DNA from 2 places in the Claveliimonas bilis genome. Region 2 is predicted to be linked to the other one. Evidence: riboswitches for the same ligand, from Rfam matches in the RefSeq annotation. Region 2 holds a riboswitch; the other holds the start of a gene.

Region 1 (5,263 bases), 380 kb from region 2:
GAGGTCAAGATTGAACATGCGGAAGGACTTGCGGAATGTAAAAAGGTACTGGCTCTGGCAAAGGCAGGCAAGATGAACGGATGCCTTATCGAAGGAATGGGCTGTCCGGGAGGATGTGTAGCAGGAGCAGGAACTAATATTCCGGTGGCAAAAGCACAGAAAAAGATTAAAGATTTTGTAAAAGCTTCCTCCAGGCAGATTCCGCCAAAAGAACTGGAAGAAATTGAACTGAAGTAGAGTAAAACGGCAAAAGGAATGCCAAGGGAATGAAACCCTGACGTTGACAAACGTCAGGGTTCTCTTTATAATTAGGAAATAGTTGAAAAATTTAGGAGGAAATTATGCAGAAATACGGTGTAAATGAACTAAGAAGAATGTTCCTTGAGTTTTTTGAGAGTAAGGATCATCTTGCCATGAAAAGTTTTTCACTGGTGCCTCACAACGATAAAAGTCTTTTACTTATTAATTCGGGAATGGCGCCATTAAAACCATATTTTACAGGTCAGGAAATCCCGCCGAGAAAACGCGTGACAACCTGTCAGAAATGCATCCGGACAGGAGATATTGAAAATGTGGGAAAAACAGCACGCCACGGTACATTTTTTGAGATGCTTGGGAATTTTTCTTTTGGCGATTATTTTAAAAAAGAATCCATTGCCTGGACATGGGAATTTTTAACAGAGGTAGTAGGACTTGATCCGGATCGGCTTTATCCGTCTGTTTATCTGGAAGACGACGAAGCATGGGAGATCTGGAATAAGCAGATTGGTATTCCGGCAGATCGGATTTTCCGTTTCGGGAAAGAAGATAACTTCTGGGAACATGGGTCTGGTCCATGCGGTCCCTGCTCGGAAGTTTACTATGACCGCGGAGAGGAATATGGATGCGGAAAGCCTGACTGTACAGTAGGCTGCGACTGTGACCGTTATATGGAAATTTGGAATAATGTGTTTACCCAGTTTGATAATGACGGACATAATCATTATACAGAATTGGAACAGAAAAATATTGATACGGGAATGGGACTGGAACGTCTGGCGTGTGTGGTACAGGATGTGGATTCCATGTTTGATGTGGATACGATCCGTGACCTTCGGGAGCATGTCTGCAGGATTGCAGGAAAGGAATACGGGAAGGAATATAAAACCGATGTATCAGTACGTGTGATCACAGATCATATCCGTTCTGTCACATTTATGATTTCCGATGGGATCCTTCCTTCCAACAGTGGAAGAGGCTATGTTCTTCGCCGTCTGCTGCGTCGTGCCTGCCGCCATGGACGCCTTCTTGGCATAGAGGGAGAATTTCTGGTTCAGCTTGCGCAGACAGTGATCGATGGATCCAAGGACGGATATCCGGAACTGGAAGAGAAAAAGGATTTTATCTTTAAGGTTATTACAAAAGAAGAAGAACAGTTTAACAGGACTATTGATCAGGGACTTTCCATTTTGGAAGGACTGGAAGAGAAGATGGAGAAGGAGCATACAAAGGTACTTTCCGGTACAGAGGCTTTCCGGCTGTATGACACTTACGGCTTCCCGGTTGATCTGACAAGAGAAATTCTGGAAGAAAAGGGAATGAAGATCGACGAGGAAGGCTTTGAAAAAGCGATGGAAGAGCAAAGAGAGACTGCTAAGGGAACCTTCGGAGAGACAAACTACATGGGAGCTGATGTGACAATCTATGAGTCTATTGATCCGTCTGTCACATCAACCTTTGTCGGCTATGAGCACCTTTCCTGGGAATCTGATATTATTGTTCTGACAACAGATGATGCGATTGTGGATGCCCTTTCCGATGGGGAGAAGGGAACTGTTTTCGTGAAAGAGACACCGTTCTATGCCACAAGCGGCGGACAGGAAGCGGACAGAGGATTTATCCGTACCAAGGACGGCGTGTTTGAGGTGGAAGATACAATTAAGCTTCTGGGCGGTAAGATCGGTCATGTAGGACATGTTGTAAGCGGCATGCTGAAGGTAGGCGACCATGTTTCTTTGGAAATCGATCAGGAGAAAAGAGCGCTTTCCGCACGGAATCACAGTGCTACACATTTATTGCAGCAGGCACTGCGGACGGTACTTGGCACCCATGTGGAGCAGGCGGGATCTTCTGTCAATGAGAACAGACTGCGCTTTGACTTTACGCATTTTTCCGCCCTTACAAAAGAAGAGATCAAAGAAGTAGAGCGGATTGTTAATGAGCAGATCATGAACGCTCTGCCGGTAAAAGCAGAAAATATGCCTATCGAAGAAGCAAAAAAGACAGGTGCTGCTGCTCTTTTTGGAGAGAAGTACGGTGATATTGTCCGGGTTGTCAGCATGGGAGAATTTTCCAAAGAGTTCTGCGGCGGAACACATGTGGACAATACTGGAGTGATCACAGCATTTAAGATCATTTCCGAGACCGGAGTTGCTGCCGGAGTACGGAGGATAGAAGCACTGACCTCAAAGGGATTGCTGAAATATTACGATGAAATGGAAGAAAAACTGGAGCAGGCTGCCAAACTTGTAAAGGCGTCTCCGGATCATCTTGCAGAAAAGATTTCCCATCTTCTTGCAGAAAATAAGGAACTTCACAGCGAAGTAGAAAGTCTGAAGAGCAAGCTGGCTCAAGAGTCCATGGGAGATGTGACAGATCAGGTGAAGGAAGTGGCAGGCATGAAACTTCTGGCTGTGCGTACAGACGGAGTGGATATGAACGGACTTCGTGATCTTGGGGATCAGATGAAAGAAAAGCTGGGAGAGGGAGTTGTGGTGATCGCTTCTCAGATTGACGGCAAAGTTAATCTTATGGCTACTGCCACAGAAGGCGCTGTAAAAGCAGGTGCCCATGCAGGAAATCTCATTAAGGCCATCGCTTCCTTTGTAGGCGGAGGCGGAGGCGGACGTCCGAATATGGCTCAGGCCGGAGGAAAAAATCCGGACGGTATTGCAGAAGCGCTGGAAAAGGCAGAGGAAGTGCTGGCAGAGCAGATTTCTTAAATCGATAAAAGCATCAATAAGTGGTAAGAAAATAACAATGGTTGACGAATAGAGTTTCATCCTTTATACTGGACACACAAAAGAGATCAGACCAGATGAAGCAGTAAGGGAGATTTCCGCTGTGCAGACGGAAAACCGACGAAGCAATTTCGAAGCTCTGCCCGGGGCTTGAGAGAAACTTTCAGGTACTGTACCTGCTGCTGATGGAACTCTGGAAAGACCAGCGCCGATTCCTTGCAGTTGTCAGGTGCAGGCACCGACGGGGTAATGCTTTCAGGTAAAAGAAACAGAGATACAGGGTGTTCCTTTTTGATGCCCTGTATTTTTTGTGCGCATTTTTAAGGTTCATTTCGGCGCGGAGCACGCCGGAAGAAGAATTGGTGATTTCAAAAGAAAAGGAGATGAGAAAAATGAATGAGAACAAAGGATTGAAAAAAAATCTTGGAGTGGCTACCGCGATGGCCACAGTAGTAGGTTGTGTGATCGGCTCCGGCGTGTTTTTTAAGCCACAGGCAATCTATACGGTGACTGGAGGTGCACCGGGGCTGGGAATACTGGCATGGGTGATCACAGGACTTGCCAGTATTGCAGCGGCTCTTACCTTTGCAGAAGTTGCGATCATGATACCAAAGACCGGAGGGATGGTGGCCTATCTGGAAGAGATTTATAGTCCGATTGTTGGCTTTCTTGCAGGATGGATACAGACACTGGTGTTTTATCCGGCTATGATTTCCGCGCTGGCAGTGGCTTTTGCCCAGCAGGCGGCGTTGTTTGTGGGTGAGAGCTTTATGATCCCCATTGCTGTGGGTGTGATCATTCTTATTATTTTTCTTAACAGCCTCGGTTCCAGCGTGGGTGGCGGCGTGCAGGTTATTTTTACTGTATGTAAATTAATTCCTCTGCTTCTTCTTATGGTATTTGGTTTCCTGAAAGGCGGCGGCGGAAATGCAATCTTTACTCCAATGGTGGGAGAGGGACTGAATCCGGCAGTTGTGCTGGGGCAGCTGATGGTTGCAATTCTTTTTGCATTTGAAGGATGGACAAATGTAGGGGCTATTGCAGGAGAAATGAAAAAGCCGGGAAGAGATCTTCCTATTGCAATTGTAGGTGGCGTATCTGTGATCATGGCAGTTTATTTTGTAATCAATATCGCTTATCTCTGGGTACTTCCGGCAGATCAGCTGGCGTCTCTTTCAGCTCCGGCTTCGGCGGTGGCGCTTGAATTGTTTGGAGAGATGGGCGGAAAGCTGGTGGCAGTAGGAATTATGATTTCTGTATTTGGAGCCTGCAACGGATTTGTACTTTCCGGATCCAGAGTGGCATATTCCTTGGCAGCAACAAAGAGCCTTCCGTTTTCAGACACACTGGCTGTTCTTAATAAAGCGCAGGTACCGGTCAACTCCATTATCCTTGTAGGAGGAATCGGCTGCATATATGCAGTCAGCGGAAGATTTAATCTCCTGACAGACTTGGCGGTCATATCAAGCTGGATGTTCTATACTTTGACATTTATTGGTGTTATGAAACTTCGCCGGGACTGGCCGGACGCTGTCCGCACATATAAAGTTCCTCTTTATCCGGTGGTTCCTATTATTGCGATCGTAAGCGGCATTTATGTAATCATAAATCAGATTTTCCTTGCAGGAATACAGTCTACACTACTGTCTGCCGGAAGCATACTTGTGACGCTTATTGGCATTCCGGTGTACAGGAATGTCAGGAAAAGAGCGGTGCTGCAGGAAAAAAAGCGATAAAAAACCATTGACGTACAGGAAAAATGTGCTATAATCTTATGTAGTGCAATAAATATACCCGAACAGTCGTATGATGCACAATATAGGGCTGGAGGGGAGGTTAGGTGTGAGACTATGTCAAATGTAATCGTTAAAGAAAACGAGACGTTAGATAGTGCTTTACGCAGATTTAAAAGAAACTGCGCGAAAGCTGGTATTCAGCAGGAGATTCGTAAAAGAGAACATTACGAGAAACCAAGCGTAAGACGTAAAAAGAAATCTGAAGCAGCTAGAAAACGTAAGTATAATTAATATGTGCAAAAGTGAAGGTGGCACGATTAAGTGCCATCTTTTTTTGCGCAATTTGGGACGTAACACTTTTAAAGTTTGTTACGTCCCAAATTGCAGTAAATGGTGTCCAAAATTGAGAATAAGGGTGGGATTTTTTGAAAATATCACAACATATAGATGAAATCTATATACACAACTATATATTGTTCTTATCTATTGGACGAAGACGAGCTGTATAGCTATAATAAACGAGGATAT
Region 2 (5,263 bases):
CTGCCGGAATACCAAGTTCTTCCTGAACCGCTGCTGCGATCGTTCCGCATGCAACGCCGTAACGTCCTGCATTGAAAGCCGGTCCTGCAACAAATACGTCAGGCGCCTGCTCTTTTACCATAGCAAGGATATCTGCTTTTGCCTTGTCAAGGTTTTCATTGAAATAGGAGTCACCGCAGACGATTGTTGCAATAATTTCTGCTTCATCCTTAAAGTTCATATTGAACGCCATACCTGGTCCTACTACTTCGCCTACACGAAGCTCTGCCGGGTAATCTGCTTTTTCCTCTCCACCGATATTTGCGAAGAACTGATTAATGTAATGTACTACTTTTATTTTACTCATTTTCGCGTATGTCCTCCCTTCTATCTTGCGCTCAGCTTGTTAAAGCCAGTCTCATTTGTTGCTCCGGTAATTACCTGAAGCTCAACCTCTAAGGAGCCGTCTTCGCGCAATGTTTCTTCACTTGCACCAGCAATCTTTGTCACATAATCCAGTGTTCCGATCACTTTGTCAAGCTTCGGCAAAATAATAACCTCATTTGCATTTCCGCCTGTTACAACTGCATCTGCTGCAACGTCTGCGTCTGCAAGAGACTGGGATTTTCCGTCGCGTCCTGCGTATTCATCTGTAATAATAACAGTCTTAACACCCTCTGCTTCAATCTTCTTACAGTTCATGATAAGGTCTGTATCCGGGTTACCGAAACCTTCCTGTGATACGATAACACCGTCCAGATCCAGCATTTTACAAAGTTTTGCTGTCCAGTCAGAGGAACGCTGCTTGTCTGCCAGGTATACGTTCTCATTTGTAATGATCTGGCATACAAAGTTGATCGTCTTTCCATGTTCCTCAAAAAGGTCATGGACAACCGGGTTATTCAAATGTACATAAGTTGGGTTCTTGTCACATGCGGATACACAGTTTCCTGATACGATCGCACCATCCATAATTTCTGTCGGGCTTAAAATTGTCGGAACAATTTTCTTTGCATCTACGCCGTATACATATGTATCATGCAGAAGTCCCTGGCTCTGAAGCATCTGAACGTAAGCAACTCTTGGAAGATCCGGATATTTCTCAAATCCTTCCTTGATCGTACATGTCTCATATACTTTTGTCTCGTCAGGTGTCAGGTTACGTGCCAGTTCCCCAAGATAAACTGCCACTCTGAATCCTGCAAATCTCACTGCCTTTTCATAGTCATGCTGTTTGATATCATCAACTGGTTCACATACCATTACCAGGTTATTTGTCTGTGAAAATGGAGTATATTCTGCTCCCGGGCCAGTCATATCAATGATACCTTCCTGGAATCCGACAATACGTCCTGCAGTTACAACTGCCATTCCTTTAAGCGCATAAGTCTTTCCGCTTCCTACTGTATCAACTTTGGCGATCACTCCCGGGAAGATTCCTCCCTTGCCTTCTACTTTCACACGCGGCTCAATTACATCCTTTACCGGTGTAATACGAACAGACTCTCCCGGACGGGCAATATCAAAGGATACGCTTTTGATCTTCTCGTCCTCCAGAGCTACTTTCTTTACTTCTTCTTCGGATACATAGAGGATTCCGTCTTCGATTTTTGACTCGCTTGCAAACTGGATGTCCTTAATGTATATGTGCCCCATTTCTAATTTCACTGTGTGTTCCCTCCTTGTTAATCATTGTTTTCTTTTTTGTTTTCTGGCTTCACAGAAAAACCATCTCAAGGCATTACTACGCATCTGCCGATGCCATTGCACTTTCCAGCAAAGTCCAGTCGATCAGTTGAAAATCCTTATACACTTCCGGCTTATATTTGTCAGATTTAAAAACAAACTTCCGGCATGATTCTATAGCGGATTCTATGATCCTGACGGACTGTGCGTCAATCTCCTCCTTTCTGTTCCCAATCATAATGGATTTGTATGGTGTTTCATTAGGTTTTACACTTCCTGATAAAGGATGTGATAAAAGCCTGTATCCCCGGTATACTCTGTCTCTTGCTTCCCGCAAAACATCTTCGTAAGAAATTTCTTTATAAATGACCTCTTTTTTGTCTTTCAGCGTATCGCGAACAAGAGGATTGTTTGTCAGGACACTATAGCTTGCCACGTTTTCAATCTCCTTCCCAAAGATGTCTGTAAGAGAACTTTTTGCTCTATAGGACTTTTCTATAGATAAACAAAGAGTTACGTTAAAAAGAAAAAGGACGTTGAAAACACTTCTGTGTGTTCATCGCCCTCTTCTGTCTTTTGTCTTATTGTCTGCGCAGAACACTTTTACTCTGCCAGCTCTTACAAGATCCAGAATGCAGTACTTTCCCTAATCCTTTTGCCTGAAAGTTTCACCGCCCGGATGTTCACCCTCATCCTTGCGGTTTGCCTCTTCGGCGGCTGCATCGTCACAGCTCTCTCGTAGGAAAAATCTACCTGCTGTCAAAATTTACTTATAGATTTTCTACATATATTTTACTGAATTATTCTATGTGTCTATAGTACATTATGAACGTTTTTTTTGCAACACCTATGAAAAAACAAACTGCTAAATTGAAATTTTAAATTCCGGTGAAGAGGTAAATTCCACCATACTTTATTTTTCGCGGATTTTACAGGGGATTTTTAAGCAAAATCTCCAGTTTTCTGTTATAATTAGCTAAACTCATCGAAAAATACTTGATTTCTGGGCATGGGAAACGGACCGCTGGAATACGGTGTGCGGGACTGAATTCCACCGGCCACATCTAAAAAATGTGAAACGTTTACTTCCAGTCTGACAGCAGATTTCGATCAGTTGATTAGTGATTAAAGCGGATCAGCTTAGGCGTCAGATTTACCTCATCCGGGGCAATCGGTCTAAGCTGAAATGCGTTTAAGACCTCTTCTCCAAGTGCTTCCAACGCGACGCTGTATGGCGTCCTCCCACCCAGGCTTTCCCTCGGTGTGGAATTGATATGGTTCACAATCAGGTTTACGTCCCATTGTGTAAGGAATTCAAAACTGGTTCCTTTTGGGAGGATCATCCGCAGCATCGTGTGTGCTTGTTCCAATCCGCCCTTCTGCCCACTCTGCATCGGGTCACAGTAATAAATGCTGGAACGCTGTATTCCGTTTACGCCGGTTTCCAAAGCATCCGGATCACCAAATTCAGAGCCCCGGTCCGTGAGGATATATTCAAACACGGAAGTAAATTCATAGGTTCCCATACGCTTTTCCAGACGGTCAAAAACAAGACGGACAGCGCCTTTGGTGCAGCGGTTCATCAGAAAAGCAAGGAAGAGTTTTTCTTTGGTGAAAAACATGGTCAGCAAGGTCTTTTTTGATTCCCTGGAAGAATGGACAGTATCCATCTGGACATAGCCTGTAAGGGCAAGGGAACAGAAGTCATGATATAATCGGTTGCTAAAGACTGCTCTGTCCGTGATCTGTGTTTTATGGCACCTTCTTGGTTTGAAATGAACTTTCCGTTTCAGATCTATGTTCCTTGCCGTAAAGAGTCCCTGGTCAAGATACGAATACAGGGTACGGACGGACATATCCAGCTCCGGATGGTTTGTCAGGATATGATAGGGAGACTGTCCCTGTTCGATCAGAGGGGAAATGATCTGATCCTTTTTGTGAAGCTCCCGTTTGGTCATGTTAATACCTGTTCTAGAATCCCGGAGTTTTTCCCGGTATTTCCTGTCAGCGAACCTGGCGTTATAAGAGTATTTGTGGGCAAGCGTGCAGTGATTGATTTTTTTCGTACAGCCGTTGCAGACATAGGGAGCCCGGTCAAGCCTTACGCAATGCTCTTTTTCAAAGTTTCTGCAGGTTTGGTTGCAGGTAGGACAGGATGCGCATTTGATTCCGCACAGGACAATCTTTCCACAGGCGTTCGTTTTCTTACAGTGATAGCGGTGAATACAGAAGTTTTTGGCATTATAGAAAGTCCCTTTGTGATACCAGTCTGAGAGACGGTGAGCCCTGACTTCTTTAGAGATTGTAGTAGGATCCTTACACAGGAACCTGGCAATATCCTTAAAGGAAGTGCCCTTATTTAGTTCGTTTTCGATATAGATACGGTTTTCAAGGGTAAGATGTTTTTGGTTACCAGGAATATATTTACTCATGATGAGCCTCCTTCTACTGCTGTCAGAAGGAGAGATAACCATACCATGGATGTATGAAAGAGTAAATATCAACTGTGCAGAAGTAAACGCTACTACCCGTAGGAGAGGTGGAATTTAAAATTTCATTTTTGGGAAAAAACAAACTCACTTTTGTGCGTATTGCACAATTCAAAATATATGTTTTTATTTATTTTTCATATTTTCCTTTTGTTTCGGAAGGAAGTTATTAAAATAATCATCATGTACTTTCTTCACCATTCCACTAAGGGCCAGAAGACCGATTATATTCGGCACAACCATCATACTGTTGAAGCAGTCCGCCATATTCCATACAAGATCTACCTGCGCCAGAGACCCCAGGAATACACAGATGCATACCAGTATAGAGTAGATCGGCACTGCCTTGGGTCCGAACAGATATTTGATATTTGCCTGACCGAAGAAATACCATCCCACGATCGTGGAAAATGCAAAGAAGAACATGCAGATTGCAATAAATATCTCTCCGCCTTTTCCATATACAAGAGAATATGCAAACTGGCTAAGTGCCGCCGCTGTATATCCTCCGTCCACTACTTTGTAGGACTCCGGCAATGCACGGGTTGTAACAATTACAAGTGCTGTCATTGTCAGCACAACAAAGGTATCAATAAATACGCCGATCATAGCGGCATGCCCCTGCTCAACCGGATGATCCACTTTCGCAACCGCATGCGCATGAGGTGTGGATCCCATACCTGCTTCATTTGAGAAAAGTCCGCGGGCAACACCTTTTGTCAGAGCCAGTTTAATAGTAGCGCCAACTGCACCTCCTGCAATAGAAGACGGCGCAAAAGCTCCCACAAAAATCTCATAGAATGCAAGCGGAATATTTCTCCAGTTATAAATAATAACGATCAGAGAACCGATAATATAAAGAGCAGCCATAAGAGGAACCATGGTTTCCGTAACCTTGGCAATTCTCTTCATACCGCCGGAAAAGATAAACAATGCAAGGACAGCCACGATCAGGCCCATGATCCACTGCGGAATACCAAATGCGGTGTTAAAAGAAGATGCAATGGAATTGGACTGCACTGCATTTCCCATAAATCCAAGGGCAAAAATCAAAAGTACTGCAAAAATACCTGCCAGTACTTTTCCAAAAACATTGTTAAACGCTGCCC

Evidence for each region. Region 2 has a riboswitch for glycine ahead of R2J37_RS07375 (GrdX family protein). Riboswitches for the same ligand answer to the same signal wherever they lie in the genome.
Region 1: linked by a shared signal. The riboswitch ahead of R2J37_RS09425 (APC family permease) and the one ahead of R2J37_RS07375 (GrdX family protein) in region 2 are both predicted to bind glycine.

The regions. Positions count from the first base shown of each region.
Region 1 is NZ_AP027742.1:1,894,122-1,899,384, reverse strand. It holds gene R2J37_RS09435 (4Fe-4S dicluster domain-containing protein) at 1-237, shown strand, start outside; gene alaS (alanine--tRNA ligase) at 342-2,981, shown strand; glycine riboswitch at 3,183-3,281, shown strand; gene R2J37_RS09425 (APC family permease) at 3,392-4,735, shown strand; gene rpsU (30S ribosomal protein S21) at 4,850-5,026, shown strand.
Region 2 is NZ_AP027742.1:1,515,122-1,520,384, reverse strand. It holds gene grdB (glycine reductase complex selenoprotein B) at 1-346, opposite strand, end outside; gene R2J37_RS07380 (glycine/sarcosine/betaine reductase component B subunit) at 367-1,647, opposite strand; gene R2J37_RS07375 (GrdX family protein) at 1,724-2,101, opposite strand; glycine riboswitch at 2,303-2,416, opposite strand; gene R2J37_RS07370 (IS30 family transposase) at 2,784-4,097, opposite strand; gene R2J37_RS07365 (alanine/glycine:cation symporter family protein) at 4,281-5,263, opposite strand, start outside.